3 regions of the Robertmurraya sp. FSL R5-0851 genome follow, and region 3 is predicted to be linked to each of the others. Evidence: riboswitches for the same ligand, from Rfam matches in the RefSeq annotation. Region 3 holds a riboswitch; each other region holds the start of a gene.
The links. Region 3 has a riboswitch for glycine ahead of MKX65_RS04535 (amino acid permease). Riboswitches for the same ligand answer to the same signal wherever they lie in the genome.

Region 1 (5,569 bases), 2.3 Mb from region 3:
ACGTTCATACCTAACCAAGGACGTAATGGTACTTGTTGACCCATGGTTGCTTGATGATCTTCATAAAGCCGAATATATCCAGCAAGGTTTTTAGTTGAATGAAATATTTGATGAAGTCTTGGCGAGCCAAAATGGATGACCTCGCCTTTAATATCTTCAGGTGTCTTTTTTTGATCCGTAATAAGCGTAAGTTTCATAGGGTTTGGAACTCCACCTGTTTTTTCTAAGTAATGCCAGTAAAACGGACGATTCATCAATTCCTTATCTAATTCAACTGTTAATTGTACGGTTATATATGAACCGGTATTTACGAGTATTTCACATTGGTTAGCAGTAAAATACTTCACCAAAAAATTATGAATTTCCTGTTGCTGCACGATAATCACCATCCTTTACTTCTTCAGCAAATTGAATCATGGAAGCTAGATTGTCCATTTTTATTCGCATTTCCCCTTCAGAGGTGGAGTTTCCGAATATATCTGATAGATGATCCTCAAAGCTACCAAACTCTAACCGAGTCAGAATATCATCGAGATCACCAATTACTTTTTCAAATAAATTAATTTTTTCATGTAGTAGCTTTAGAACATGTTCTTCCACAGTTCCTTTAGTTGCAAAATTATAAATCATTACGTCTTTTTCTTGACCTAGGCGATGAATTCTCCCGATACGTTGCTCTAATCTCATTGGATTCCAAGGTAGATCAAAATTAATGATATGATTACAGAACTGAAGATTAATTCCTTCTCCTCCTGCTTCGGTTGCAATAAGGACCTGTACATTGTTTTCAAAAAGCTGTCTCATCCAGTCTTTTTTGCCTCTTTTAAATCCACCACGGAAGGGTACGGAACTGATTCCATTTTGCTTTAGATACCATTGAAGATAGAGCTGAGTGGCTCGATATTCGGTAAAAATAATGACTTTATCATTTACTTGTTGAATCAATTCTAGAGCTTTGACGGCCTTCGAATTCGTATGAACGGCGTTTACCTTCTCGATTAAATATGTGATTTGATCCTGATATTCCTTCGAGGGGTTTTCTTTCTTTTCAAGCATATTCTTTAATGTGAAAAACACTGCCTCTCTACTACTGCATGCTTCTCTTTGAAGAGTCATGACTGAGAAAGCGGATGTCGTTGTCCAGTCTCCCTCTGATCGTAGTTCAGTAACAGAATCATACAAATCCTGCTCTTCCTTAGTAAGCTCAATAGGAATGGTTTCAACTTGTCTTTTCGTCCATTCAATACCTGTGTCTGCTCGACGATTTCTAATCATCACTTTATTTACAAGCTCTTTTAAATGTTCATTATCGTTAATATCGCGGGAATCCTTCTTATATTTTTCATTAAACACAGATTCATTTCCTAGATGACCAGGTTTTAAGAGAGAGACAAGGTTGAAAATCTCACCAACTCGATTTTGAATAGGGGTTGCTGTTAGAAGTAAACAGAATTTTTTCTTTAAGCTTTGTACAAATTCATAGTTTTTTGTTTTATTGTTTTTTAATTTATGTGCTTCATCAATAATAATCAGATCATAATCTTGAGAGAGAATGATTTCTCGATGTGGAGCACGTTTAGCTGTATCGATGGAAGATACAACTACATCACACTGTTCCCACACATAGCTTTTACGTTGTGCAACTGCCGGAATATAAAATTTACTTGTTAATTCATATGACCATTGGGTAACAAGGGAGGCGGGAACAAGAATGAGGACTTTTTTTACAAGACCTCTAATCATGTATTCTTTTAAAATAAGCCCTGCTTCGATCGTTTTCCCCAAACCTACTTCATCTGCAAGGATGGCTTTTCCGTTCATACTTTCAACAACTTGCTTGGCAACTTCTAGCTGATGAGGTAGCGGTGTTAAATTAGGGAGATGTTTGGGAGCTTGTAATCCCTCAAAATTATCAATAACCGTATGTTTTTCTACCTCTACCGCTAGCTTATATAACTCAAAGTTCCCCCAAGGGCCGTCATTTGTAATTTTCTCTACCAGTCCCTCCTGCCAAGAAGAATCAAACTCAATCTCTACCGTCATTAAAAACAACTCCCTTTTTTGATCGATAAATATATTGCCGTATGGGTTTCGAAATGGTAGGATGATAATATCTTAAAAGTTTTGAAATTTGTCACATTATAGTTTATTTTGACGAATGTTCTATAGTACAGCTTAGTATGATCCAAATTGGGAAATTTTATAATGCGAATGAGAACAAGGGGAGAGACTACTTCTAAGTAGCGCCGAAGGAGCAAACAAAAATTTGTGAATCTCTCAGGCAAAAGAACTCTTGTTTGACGCAGCTCTGGAGAGCGCTTCATCATTTGAAGCCACCAAAGGGGACAGCCAAACGGTAAACTTTCAGGTGCCAGGACAGAGACCTTTCTTAAGTAAAGAGGGGGGTCTCTGTCCTTTTTTTATGATTTGAAAAGGGGGAAATGATAGTGGCGCAACTAAAAAGAACACCGCTTTTTGACGTGTATCAACAATATGGTGGGAAAACCATTGACTTTGGAGGATGGGAACTGCCAGTTCAATTTTCAAGCATTAAAGAAGAGCATGAGGCTGTAAGAACGAAGGCAGGATTGTTCGATGTTTCTCATATGGGAGAAATTGAAGTGAAAGGGACAGACAGTTTGGCCTACCTCCAAAAAATGATGACGAATGATGTATCGAAGCTGCAAATAGGTGATGCACAATATACTGCTATGTGCTACGAGAATGGTGGTACGGTCGACGATCTTCTCATCTATAAACTGAATCACGACCATTATCTGCTTGTTGTAAATGCTTCAAATATTGAAAAAGATTTTACATGGTTAAACGATCGTGTTGAAGGGGATGTAACGCTTTTGAATCTTTCTGAACAAATGGGCCAGCTAGCTCTTCAAGGCCCGCTTGCCGAACAGGTTCTTCAGAAGCTAGTTGATACAGCTGACCTTTCGACAATTGGATATTTTAAATTTCAAGAGAAAGTATCCATCGGAGGAAAAGAGGCACTTGTTTCCAGAACAGGGTATACCGGAGAAGATGGCTTTGAGGTGTACTGTAAGAGTGAAGATGCGACTTTCCTATGGGAAACCATTCTTGAGGCAGGTAAAGAAGACGGCGTTCTTCCTTGTGGCTTAGGCGCTCGTGATACCCTTCGCTTCGAAGCTAATTTGGCCCTTTATGGTCAGGAGCTTTCTTCCACGATTTCTCCGTTAGAAGCTGGTATTGGTTTCGCTGTGAAAGTTAATAAGGAAGTAGATTTTATTGGAAAGCAAGCTTTAAAGCAGCAAAAGGAAGCTGGAATCCCTCGTAAACTAATAGGCATTGAAATGATTGACAGAGGCATACCAAGACATGGTTATCCGGTGTATGTGGGTGAACAACTCGTAGGAGAAGTAACAACTGGAACACAATCACCTACGTTGAAAAGAAACATTGGCTTAGCGTTAGTGGATTCAACAGTCGTATCTGCAGAGTCGGAGCTAACCATTGAGATTCGTGGGAAACGCTTGAAGGTGAAAGTGATACCAACACCATTTTATAAAAGGGAAAAGAAATAAGGGAGGAACAAACGTCATGAAGCATCGCTACTTACCAATGACAGAAACCGATAAAAAAGCCATGCTAGAAGAAATCGGAATTTCCGATGTTCAGGAGCTTTTTAACGATATTCCAGAAAGTGTACAGTTTAAGGGAGAATATAATATTAAAAAAGCTAAATCGGAGACAGCCTTATTAAAAGAATTAACTCTTTTGGCTTCTAAAAATGCCGACTTACGCTCACATACTTCCTTTTTAGGAGCTGGTGTGTATGATCATTACATGCCTGTCATTGTGGATCATGTTCTTTCACGTTCAGAATTTTACACAGCCTATACACCTTATCAACCAGAAATTTCACAAGGTGAGTTACAGGCGATCTTTGAATTTCAAACAATGATTTGTGAATTAACAGGTATGGACGTAGCTAACTCTTCGATGTATGACGGTGGTACCGCTTTGGCAGAAGCGGCGATGCTAAGCTCTGGTCATACGAAGCGTAAAAAGGTGCTTCTCTCTAGTACAGTACATCCGGAAACAAAGGATGTAGTCAAGACGTATGCAAAAGGACAATACGTAGAAGTCGTAGAGATTCCATACCAAGATGGTGTTACTGATTTAGAGGCGTTAAAGAGCGAAATGGGTGATGATATTGCAGCCGTTATCGTACAGTATCCAAACTTCTTTGGAAGAATCGAGCCGATGAAAGAACTCGAGGAAATCATTCACGCGAACAAAGCAATGTTTGTCGTATCAAGTAATCCTTTGTCCCTTGGTGCATTAACACCTCCGGGAGCCTTTGTTGCTGATATTGTAGCGGGAGATGCACAGCCGTTTGGAATTCCAACTTCATTTGGTGGACCACATTGCGGTTATTTTGCTGTAACGAATAAATTGGTTCGTAAAATTCCTGGTCGTCTTGTTGGTCAAACAAAAGATGATCAAGGAAGAAGAGGGTTTGTTTTAACGCTTCAAGCAAGAGAACAACATATCCGACGTGACAAGGCAACATCTAATATTTGCTCAAACCAAGCGTTGAATGCTTTAGCTGCTTCGGTAGCTATGACGGCTTTAGGGAAAAAAGGCGTCAAAGAGATGGCTGTGAGCAATATCCAAAGAGCTCACTATGCAAAGAAAGCATTTGAAAATAAAGGATTCACCATTGCCTTTAATGGACCATGTTTTAATGAATTTGTAGTTGTCTTAAATAAGCCTGTGAAAGAAGTAAACCAACAGCTATTAAAGGAAGGAATCATTGGAGGTTACGATCTCGGTCGTGATTATCCAGAGTTAAAGAATCACATGCTCGTGGCAGTGACTGAACTACGTACAAAAGAAGAAATAGATCTGTTTGTTGATAGAATGGGGGATTATCATGCATAAGGAAGACCAAGCGCTCATTTTTGAATTAAGTACCTCTGGCCGAGTAGGGTATAGTCTCCCGGAGATGGATATCCCTGAGGTAAACTTAGATGATTTGATTCCAGCTGAATATTTGCGAGCTGAAGAACCAAATTTACCTGAGGTTTCTGAGCTTGATATCATGCGTCATTACACCGCTCTTTCAAAAAGAAATCATGGAGTGGACTCTGGTTTTTATCCTCTTGGATCTTGTACGATGAAATACAATCCAAAGATCAACGAAAACGTCGCTCGTATCGCTGGCTTTGCTCATATTCACCCACTTCAAGATGAGAGCTCTGTTCAAGGTGCATTGGAGCTTATGTACGATCTTCAGGAGCATCTAATTGAAATTACGGGTATGGATGAAGTTACATTACAGCCTGCTGCAGGAGCACATGGTGAGTGGACGGGACTTATGCTCATTCGTGCCTTCCATGAAGCAAACGGGGACACGAAAAGAACAAAGGTGATTGTACCTGACTCCGCTCATGGAACAAATCCAGCTTCAGCAACCGTCGCAGGTTTTGAAACCATCACTGTAAAATCTGATGAAAATGGATTAGTGGATTTAAATGACCTAAGAAGTGTTGTTGGAGAAGACACTGCTGCCTTGATGCTAACCAATCCAAAT
Region 2 (5,569 bases), 830 kb from region 3:
AGGAGTGGGAAAAGGCCTCTGCACCTGACGAACCTATTAGTATCTTAGAAAATATGCTGCAAACGGCACAGAAGGAAGCAAAGGCTGCGGAAAAGGAAGAACGTGAACAAGGAACGGCTGTAACGGTGGCTGAAACATCGTTGCAGCATGCGACTGAACAGCGTGAAAAGACTGGAAAAAAGATAGCTAAGCATGAAAGACAGCCTGAAGAATGGGCAGATCTTGACTTAGAAGTAAAGGAAGTAGAAATAAAAGACCAAACGAAGATAACGAAGGATGAAGTAAAGAAGACGGAAAAACGTCAGAAAGAAACAGAAACCAATATTGCTAGTTATGAAGGGGACTTGTTAACTCTATCCGTGATCTTAAAGGAAGATGCAGCAGTCTTTACCGAACATGAGCTAGAGTTAATTAAGACTCAAGGGAAAGCATGTATCTTATCCTGGTGCGAAAAACATCAAGAGATTTTAGAAGAAGGACAAGAAAAGCATGCAAAAATTGATCAATCCTTGCGTAACTTAAAGCTTGCAATTGAAGGAAAAGATTGGGAGATTCGTTTTAAGAATGAAGTGTTAACGACATTAGACCATATGGATACAAGGCATTACTCGCATATTCAAAGCATTGTGAAAAATATGAAGCGATTCTCACAAAGTGGTTTAGAACAATTAGAACGAGACAAAGAAAGGGCAGAAAAGGCTCAAAACTTCTGGGCTAGCCGTGCTAGTATGAAAGTGATGAGTATTTCAGAAGCCATTCGTTCCATGATTGTGAAAATGAAGTTGAAAAATGAACGAGGATCTTTCCCTCTCGTCCAATTAAAAGAAGACATCCTGCCTAAAAAGGCGGAAGATATTGAACCGTTATTAAAGCAGCACTTTGTTTCAGCGATAAATAAAATTACAAAGCAATTTGATATGATTGATGATCATAATCGATTATTAGACCAGGAAATTAAACAGCTTATTAGTGACGAGCAAATTTTGTTTGTATCACTGAGAAATCGATATCCTGAGCTACTTGTCTATAATATGAGAACGGATAATGCCTTTATGTATGGGAAACCGCAAAGAGAGCATTACTCCACTTGGCAGACCATTAATCAAGGTTCTAAGACAAAATCGGATGGCAGTGGTGGACAAAAGTTATCAGCTCGCATGGTGATGATGATGATGTTATTATCAGTTAAAAGCGAAACCGATCAAAGCTGGGTTCCTTTAGTCTGCGATAATCCGTTCGGACAAGCTGCATCCACACATGTCCTTGACCCAATCTTTGCAGTTGCCGATAAGTTAAAGTTCCAATTTATCGTTGTCACTCCGCCCGAGCTCGTGAAAACAGAAATCAGCCAACGATTTGACTCCTACTATAAACTGGACTTCATTCGTGAAAAAGGAAAAGAAATAGTCTCCGACACCATCGTTCCAGCCTATCGGATATTTCAAGGAGAAGAAGTCCTTCAATAGGAACATAATGAAAAAATCCACCTTCTATATAGGAAGGTGGGATTTTTTCTAGTAGAGAATCTCGACGTATGGAAAATTTGAAAACACTGTTTTTTTCTTAATTCTAAAATTAATTAATCAGTGCTTGTAGGGGTGCGGGAATTCTTCCGCCGCGATTAATCATATTCTGTGAGCTGAATGGATTTACCCCCATAACGGGTGCTCTCCCAAGTAGTCCTCCAAATTCAACCATTTCTCCTTCTTGCTTTCCAGGTACAGGGATGACCCTTACTGCTGTTGTTTTTTTGTTTATCATTCCGATAGCTGCTTCATCTGCAATCATTGCGGATAGGGTAGCAGGCGTAACATCTCCTGTTATAGCAATCATATCAAGTCCAACTGAACAGACGCATGTCATTGCTTCAAGTTTTGATAAACTTAAAGCACCGTCGATAATTCCTCGAATCATTCCATTATCTTCACTGACCGGAATAAAAGCTCCACTTAATCCACCAACATAAGAACTGGCCATGGCTCCACCTTTTTTCACCGCGTCATTCATGAGGGCCAAGGCTGCGATTGTTCCATGAGTACCCACGCGCTCAAGGCCAATTTCCTCTAAGATTTCTGCAACACTATCATTAATGGCATTGGTAGGAGCCAAAGAGAGGTCCATAATCCCAAACGGAATATCGAGCCTCTCGGCTACCACTCTACCAATAAGCTCACCTGCACGTGTAATTTTGAACGCTGTTTTTTTGATAATATCAGATACTTCTCCAAGGTCAGCATGTGGGTGTTTTTTTAACGCGTTCAATACGACACCAGGGCCACTAACACCAACGTTAATAACCGCTTCGCCTTCTCCAGCTCCATGAAAAGCTCCAGCCATAAATGGATTATCTTCAACAGGATTACAAAACACAACGAGCTTAGCACAAGCAATTCCATTTTGATCCTTTGTCCGCTCGGCTGCTTCTTTGATAACAAAACCTAATTGCTTAACCGCATCCATATTAATACCGGTACGAGTAGTCGCCACTGAAACAGAGGCGCAAACTCTTTCTGTTACACTAAGTGCTTCTGGCAAGGCTTTAAGTAAGGTCTCATCACCTTTAGAAAAACCTTTGTGAACTAGGGCAGAGAATCCTCCGATAAAATCCACACCTAATTGCTTTGCCGCTAGATCAAGTGTTTTTGCAAGCTCTACCGTTTGTTCAACGGTTGCGTTTCCTAGGATTTCAGCAATGGGCGTAATAGATATACGCTTATTAATAATCGGCACGCCAAATTCTTTTTCTGTTTCTACTGCTACTTTCGTTAAATCCTTAGCATAAGTAGTAATTTTATGAAATACATTTTGCTGCATTTTATGGAAATCGGAATCCGCACAATCACGGAGACTGATTCCCATTGTTACGGTTCGAATATCTAGGTTTTCCATCTGAACCATTCGTATAGTTTGAAGGATTTCATCCATTGCAATTGTCATAGTCTGTCCCCACCTAACTAAATTCTGTGCATCGCTTGAAAAATCTCTTCAAGCTGAATGTTTATTTTTAAGTCCATTTCCTCCCCAACTAAATCCAGTTGGTCACGGAGTTGTGACAAATTTTCGTTACCGGTCACATCAATAATCATCATCATCGTAAAAAAGTCTTGTAAAATAGTTTGGCTGATATCCAAAATATTCATGTTATTATCAGCAAGAATCGTTGTTACTTTAGAAATAATGCCAACCTTGTCCTTTCCGATCACACTTACCACTGCACGTCTTCTTTCCATTTGTTCCACCTCATTATTTTTTTGAAATAAAAAAAGATTGGAGTATCTCCAATCTCGGGTAAGAAGAGTGTGCAAAAATATTATTATGCAAACATTCTCTTCTGTCCTTTTGCCTGAGATTGTGAATCCTTCGGCGCCGTATGCATACGGTCTCTCCAGAAGCTGCTCCGGTAATAGTTTGATCCACTACCATCATGGCGGCTGTATTGAATTAAGTTAGATATTATCAATAAATAATAATTCAGTCAATTAAAATTTGAGAAAAATAAAAAAAGACTATATCAATTTTGACTTTTCTGAAAATTGTTATTGAAAAATGGTAAAAAAGAACATATAATCAAAAATGAGCATAAACGATCAAAAACATCCACGTTTATGAATGAATGCAAATGATTTATGAAAGCGCTCTATTTTTGGAGGTGAGGCTTATACATAATAAAGGAAAATCTATTAGATAGTGAATTTTTATTTTACTTTACAGAAAAAAGCAAGAAAAAAGTACGATTCAGGGGGACCCACGGCCAAATGGAAAAAACCCCTAAATCATACCTCTATTTGAGTATGCCTAAAATTATATAGAATTTTAGAACTCATTTTTATGGTATGGCAAAACAGACTTTTTTTCAAGTATTTTAAAAAAACGACTATTATTCTAGGAAATTATTATTTGGAGGTTTTGATACCATGAAAATTATGAAGAGATTTCACATTATATTATTCGTATTACTTTTAACTTTATTAAATGCTTGTAGCAGTGGAGAGAGTTCTTCTACGAATGCTACGGATGAAAATAATACTGAAGATAAAGAAAAGCAACTGAAGATCGGGTTGACGGTTCCAACTTTGGGGAATCCATTCTTCGTAGCCATGTCCAAAGGAGCTGAAGAAGTTGCTGCTAAGTATGATGCTGAAGTCATTACAGTGAGTGCCGATCATGATCTGGCAAAGCAAACGGCTCAAATTGAAGACTTTATTACAAAGAAAGTGGATCTTATTTTATTAAGTCCATTTGATTCAGCTGGAATTGCAGGTGCAGTTAGTCAAGCAAAAGCAGCAGGAATTCCGGTTGTTGCTCTTGACGGTTTTGCAGAAGGTGGAATCGATACAGTGGTGATGTCAGATAATGTTCAAGCGGGGAGATTAGCTGCTGAGTACCTAGTAGAGCAATTGAATGAAAAAGGAAATATTGTCATTATTGATGGACCTCCTGTATCAGCGGTTACAGACCGAATTAAGGGCTTTAATGAAGTGATAAGCAAATATCCTGACATTAAAGTGGTTGCTAACCAAAACGGTGAAGGTAACCGTGAGAAGGCGCTAACTGTAATGGAAGGAATATTATCTGCAAATAAGAAAATTGATGCCGTTTTCACGATCAACGACGAAGAAGCGGTTGGAGTACAAATTGCTCAAGAACAAGCTGGTAGAGAAGATGAGTTCTTCCTCGTAAGTGTTGATGGTGCTCCAGCTGCTGTTGATGCACTAAATAAAGGTGGTAGCTTTGCCGGAACTTCAGCACAGTTCCCTAATCAAATGGTAATTGATGGTGTAGCTTTAGCATTAAAAATAATAGATGGAGAGAAAGTTGACTCAGAAGTTCTTATCCCTACTGAATTCATTACTCAAGAAAATGTTGATTCATATAGTGGGTGGTAATCCATACCCCTCGGAATGAAAAGATAAACATAGTGCTCAATATCGAGCACTATGTTTACACCAAATGTAAAGTAAGGAGGGGCAGGAATGAATGTAACGAAAGAGCAACAAACGAAGCATCAATCTATAAATATACAACCTATTATGAGTATGAAGGACGTATCAAAGCAGTTTTCTGGTGTGAAGGTGTTACATAATGTTGAAATTGATCTTTTTAAAGGGGAAGTTCATGCATTAATGGGTGAGAATGGTGCAGGGAAATCTACTTTAATGAAAATAATGGCAGGTGTGTACCAGCCGGATGGTGGATCGATCGTCTATAAAGGTGAAGAAGTGCGGTGGAATCATCCCATGGATGCTAGAAGTAAAGGCATTAGTGTGATTCATCAAGAGATAAGCTTATCTCCCAACTTATCGATTGGAGAAAATATATTAATGGGTACCAGTTTAAAGAAAAATAGAATGGGTTTAATCAGCTGGAATGATATTTATGAGAAGGCAGAGAAAATTTTAACATCGATTGGTTCTACATTGGATCCTCGAGCAGATGTTAGTTCATTAAGTGTCGCTCAACAACAAATGGTAGAAATAGCTCGTGCACTATCACTTAACTCAGAAATATTAATCATGGATGAACCAACCGCCTCTTTAACAGACAAAGAAATAGAGAAGCTTTTTACAAT
Region 3 (5,569 bases):
TAGTGCAAAAAACAAAGCAGCTAGAGGGATTCCCACAAGTAAGTAAGGCATTCGTCTGCCATAGGTTGTATTCGTCCGATCACTGCGTTGCCCAATATAAGGCTGTAAAAATAAAGCAATATAGTTATCAATGGTCATTAAAAAACCAATCAGTGCCGTGCTCGCTAAATAATTTTCAAGAAAAAATGGTACAAATCCGTTATACAGCGACCAACCGATACTAATGCTAAAAAACCCAAAGCCTAACAACCATGTCTTTTTCATCGTGCCCCCCCTACACCTTCAAGAAAATCTTTTTAGAGAACATAATGCTATTATCCTATGTTGAGTTTTATGAACAATTGCTTGTTCTACTTTTATATATAAAAAAAGGCTGGTTTCGTAAAGATTGTTGTTTTTGGTATAACGCTGGGTTTATTGGTCTATTTGAAGAGTAGCTCTTTTCTAAGGATGAAAAAATTTTGATTGCTGTCTAAACATATAGTTAATTTCCTAAAGGTGTGTTTATAGCAACAATGTTTTAGAAAAGAGCCTAAAAAAAAGAAAACACCTTGCCTCTCCTGACAAAGTGTCTTACACTATTACACCGATTTCTTTCTTTTAAAGAAATACAAACCAAATAACAAAACAAACCATAATGGTGTTAACAATAATGCTGCACGTGTGGATTCTGAAATTAGCATTACGAGCAAAATAAAGGCAAAAAGAGCTAGTACGACATAGTTAATAAAAGGTGTTAATGGAGCTTTAAATATTGATTTTTGATGTAGATCTGGACGAGTTTTCTTATATCTAATATGAGAGATTAAAATTATGCTCCACACCCAAATGAAACAAATTGCACTAATGGTCGTTACAATTCCAAAGGCTTGCTCAGGGATCAGTTTACTCAATAGTGTCCCGACCGAAACAATGACCGTTGAAATGAATAATGCATTACTTGGCACTGCATTTTTGTTTAACTTTGCAAGCATACCTCTTCCACCGTTTTGACGTCCTAAGTTAAACATAATTCGACTGGTAGAAAATAATCCACTATTACTAGCAGAGGCAGCAGAAGTTAATACGACAAAGTTAATGATCCCGGCCGCAACGGGAATACCAACTAAAGTAAAGGTCTTAACAAAGGGACTTGTATCTGCATTCAATTGGTTCCATGGATTTATACTAAGCAGGACAATTAAAGCACCCACATAAAAGAATAGAATTCTTAATGGAATTTTATTAATGGCTGAAGGAATATTTTTCTTTGGATTTGCTGTTTCTGCAGCTGATACACCAACCAACTCTACTCCAACAAAAGCAAATACGACCATTTGGAAAGAAAATAAAAAGCCGCTAATTCCATTCGGGAAAAACCCTCCGTGTTGCCATAAATTTTGTATCGAAACCGTTCCTGCGTCTGTTTTAAATCCAATTACAAGTAAAACCACTCCAATCACAATTAAAGCAAGAATGGTGATAACCTTAATAATCGCAAACCAAAATTCTAATTCTCCAAAAAGCTTTACTGTTAAAAGATTCAACCCTAATAAAATGATTAAACAGATAAGCGCTGGTACCCATTGTGGGATGTCAAACCAATACTGCACATACATTCCTACTGCAATAATATCGGCCATCGCCGTCATAATCCAACAGAACCAGTATGTCCATCCTGTCACAAAGCCTGCCCATGGTCCAATATAGTCGACTGCAAAATCGGTAAAGGATTGATAACCCGCATTCGATAACAAAAGCTCCCCTAATGCTCTCATAACAAAAAAGGTTGCTATCCCTACGATTAAATAAGCTAAGATGATAGAGGGACCTGCTAATGAAATTGCTTTTCCTGAACCTAAAAACAATCCTGTACCAATCGTTCCACCAATTGCGATTAGCTGTACATGTCGATTTTTCAGTTCCCTTTTTAATTCATGCTGTGCCACTTGATATTCCTCCGTTTTTTTCAATTGTTATTGTAGTAATAATAGCCATAAAAAAAGAGACTGGAGTTCCCTCCAATCTCTTAAAACGTCAGAATAACAAATACACATGGTTAAATGATAAAAAGAGAACTTACTTACTCTTTCATTCATACCAAATAGTATCTTTACTCTTCTGTCCTTTTGCCTGAGATTGTGAACCCTTCGGCGTCGCAATACGCGATCTCTCCAGAAGCCGCTCCTGTTATAGTTTGACCCATAACATTCATAGCTTGCTTGATTAAATTATTTACAGCTGAGATTTGTTTTTTCAACAAACTCTCAAGCTATTATTCTACGATAATTTGTAATTTTAGCAGTATTCTTTTCGTTGGTCAAGAATATTTTTGTGAGATGATGATCAATCTTATTTTTACACACTATGAACCGACCTTTTGATAATTCGATCGATCAGTTTCTTGCTTGGATATAGATTCGTATTTGTTTTACCAATCCTTTTTAAAAAGGCATCAGCCACTGCCATAATACGAGCTTCTAACGGTATTTTTCCTCCCCCTTTAATCCTTTTGGATATCCTTTGCCGTAAACTTCAGTAATTATTAAAGACGAACCTTAAGAAAACCTTAAAAAAAATGCCCTCAAAAAGAGCATTTTACTTTTGAATGGTATTTTCTAATAGTTGCATTTCTAATTTACAAATCCATTTATAGTATCCTAACAATATAAGGAGTAAAATCGGGTCCACAATGGCTGCATGCCAAATCCTCCACCAACCATAGTGGAAATATCCCCAAGGTTCAGGCAGCAGGGTTAAGGTTTCATAAATTAATATTCCAATCACCCAGAAGAACATATAAATGAATTTTTTCCAAACCGATTGATAAAAAGGAAACCAATTCAGAAACATCATATTAACTGGAGGAATAAGTACTGTATGAGCAAGCATCCCTAACCAATCGACCTGCTTATCAAAATACCAATAGGCATGATATTTAAATTCAACAATTAGATCAAAAATACACTGAAAAGCAATTGTAAAGATCCATATATGCACAATTTGGTTTGTAGTGAATCTTTTCACTGTTTTAAAGGCAATAAAATTAAAAGTAATAATGGCAATAAAAAGTCCTATCATATCTTATTCCTTTTTATTTATTAAACTTCCCTATTTTCCATCTTTTTACACATAGATCATACTTCCTTTTTTAATCCTTTTATCAAATCTACTCTGTGGTGAAACAGGAGTGCTAATCCATTAGAAATTATTATTCAGTATTTTAGCATCATGTCCGTATTCATCATTCTTATCTACTATATGTAAAAATTTTAGCCCATTATGAACCAGGCACTAAAAATATTTTAAATCATATATAGGTGATATCCCGTGCGAAATTTTTGAGGAGGACATCATGAAGCCTATGTTACCTATGGAAAAATATTTCGGTAAGTTAGAACTAGTCTATGAATTTTATGGAGCTATGCCGACAGGTGTTAGCGTATCAGAAACCGGTCGTATTTTCATTTGCTTTCCGAAATGGGGAGACGACGTTAAATTCACTGTTGCGGAAATTGTTGGGGATACTTTGCAGCCTTATCCTAGTTTAGAAACCAATTTGGGTTATCAGGGTAATATCACAATGTCTTTTATCAGTGTCCAAAGTGTAGTTGCGGATGGAAGAGGAACACTTTGGGTATTAGATACAGCGGCACCGAATTTTTCTGAACCAATTAAAGGAGGGGCAAAATTAGTCGCTGTTGATTTAAAAACCAATACAATAAGAAAAGTATATACCTTTACAGAAGATGTTGTCCTTCCAACAACTTATCTGAATGATGTCCGATTCGATTTTCGTGTTGGAAAAGCCGGTTATGCCTATATAACGGATTCATCTTCCAAAGGACCAGGAGCTATTATCGTTGTAGATTTAGAAAATGGAAAGGCGTTTAGACGGTTAAATGGAGCTAATTCAACTTCACCCGACCCTTATTTTTTGCCGAAAGTAGAAGGTGAAATTTTGATGAACCGAAACAAAGATGGATCCACATCTCCATTTAAATTGGCGTCTGATGGTATAGCGATTTCTCCCGATGGAAAGATTTTATTTTACTGTCCACTTACCAGTCGGCATTTGTATTCGATCTCAACAGAAGCTCTAAGAGACAGAACGATACCCGACATAGAACTACCTTATCAGGTGGAGTACTGGGGAGAAAAAGGTGCGTCTGATGGAATGATCACTGGGGCAAAAGGAACCATTTATGCCGGAGACTATGAAAACAACAGTATTCGAAAGATATTGCCGAATGGCATAATGGAAACAATCGCTCATGATCCGAGAATTTTATGGCCAGATACGTTTTCAATTGGGCCGGATCAATACTTATATGTTATTGTGAACCAATTACACCGGCAGGCAAGGTTTCATTATGGAAAAGACCTGCGACAGAAACCTTATAGTTTACTTCGTATGAAAATTGATGAATTCCCTGCTTCTACCTTTTCGTAATAAAAAATAGTTGAATAATTTTTACATTACGTCAAGGTGTGGTTTAATCGGTTTTATTTCAGAAAAAATGTTTTTAGGAACAGTTTTATTTGTCAATGTTAAGCTGTTCCTAAAAAGCTAATTTTCATACAAGAGGCTGCATCTGGAGTAAATCTTCCAATACCTCTGTTAACATATACAATCCCCTCTTCTTTGTCTATCCTCTAAAATTTCTATATAATGTCCAAAGGCATTTTTCTAGTCGGTTGCGGAAATACCTCATCAAGTCTATTTAAATCCTCTTTTGTTAATTCAATTATAGTAGCTTTCGCATTTGCTAGTACATGTTCTTCTTGAACAGCTTTTGGAATAGCTAGACAATCGTTAGAACGGATTGTCCATGCGAGAGCGATTTGTAAGGGTTGTACAGCGTATTTTTCTGCAATCTCTTTAATGGTTGGATCCGTTAACAATTGTCTTCTTAATGAACCTCCTTGAGCTAGCGGGCTATATGCCATAATAGGCATGTGATGTTCTCGCTGCCATGGTAAGAGATCATAATCTATCCCCCTTGAACCAAGATGATATAACACTTGATTAGTCATACAATTTTTTCCGTTAGTGGTGTTCCATAACTCTTTCATATCATCGGTATCAAAATTGGAGACTCCCCACCTTACTATTTTTCCTTCCTTGCGTAGCTTTTCCATTCCTTCAATGGTTTCTGCTAATGGCACACGTCCTCGCCAGTGTAAAAGGTACAAATCAAGATGATCGGTTCCCAGCCTTTTTAGACTGTTTTCACACGCTTTGGCTATCATATCTAATCCTGCATGATGAGGATACACCTTTGATACTAAAAAGACGTCATCTCTACGTCCCTTAATTGCTTCACCTACTAAGCGTTCAGAATCGCCATTACCATACATTTCCGCCGTATCTATTAGTTTCATGCCTAATTCTATACCGAGTTGTAAAGCTTTGATTTCCCTATCTCTCATTTGAGGATTTTCTCCCATGTACCAAGTTCCTTGTCCTATTCTTGGCAGAGAAGTTCCATCAGGCAATGTAACTACACGACTCTCAAGGGAATTTTTTATTTTTGTTAATTGATTTTCATCCTGTACACTCATTAAAAACCAACACTTCCTTTTGTAT

Region 1: it holds a riboswitch for glycine, as region 3 does, so the genes downstream of both, gcvT (glycine cleavage system aminomethyltransferase GcvT) here and MKX65_RS04535 (amino acid permease) in region 3, are expected to answer to the same signal.
Region 2: it holds a riboswitch for glycine, as region 3 does, so the genes downstream of both, MKX65_RS08845 (ACT domain-containing protein) here and MKX65_RS04535 (amino acid permease) in region 3, are expected to answer to the same signal.

What each region holds. Positions count from the first base shown of each region.
Region 1 covers NZ_JBBOOE010000001.1:3,188,763-3,194,331, reverse strand. The annotation lists gene MKX65_RS16465 (YqhG family protein) at 1-377, opposite strand, end outside; gene MKX65_RS16460 (DEAD/DEAH box helicase) at 355-2,043, opposite strand; glycine riboswitch at 2,212-2,303, shown strand; gene gcvT (glycine cleavage system aminomethyltransferase GcvT) at 2,442-3,554, shown strand; gene gcvPA (aminomethyl-transferring glycine dehydrogenase subunit GcvPA) at 3,571-4,917, shown strand; gene gcvPB (aminomethyl-transferring glycine dehydrogenase subunit GcvPB) at 4,910-5,569, shown strand, end outside.
Region 2 covers NZ_JBBOOE010000001.1:1,712,059-1,717,627, forward strand. The annotation lists gene MKX65_RS08835 (hypothetical protein) at 1-1,466, shown strand, start outside; gene MKX65_RS08840 (PFL family protein) at 1,576-2,937, opposite strand; gene MKX65_RS08845 (ACT domain-containing protein) at 2,955-3,230, opposite strand; glycine riboswitch at 3,322-3,399, opposite strand; gene MKX65_RS08850 (ABC transporter substrate-binding protein) at 3,915-4,886, shown strand; gene MKX65_RS08855 (sugar ABC transporter ATP-binding protein) at 4,974-5,569, shown strand, end outside.
Region 3 covers NZ_JBBOOE010000001.1:883,014-888,582, reverse strand. The annotation lists gene MKX65_RS04540 (SLC45 family MFS transporter) at 1-264, opposite strand, end outside; gene MKX65_RS04535 (amino acid permease) at 582-1,928, opposite strand; glycine riboswitch at 2,091-2,167, opposite strand; gene MKX65_RS04530 (hypothetical protein) at 2,578-3,060, opposite strand; gene MKX65_RS04525 (L-dopachrome tautomerase-related protein) at 3,335-4,432, shown strand; gene MKX65_RS04520 (aldo/keto reductase) at 4,645-5,544, opposite strand.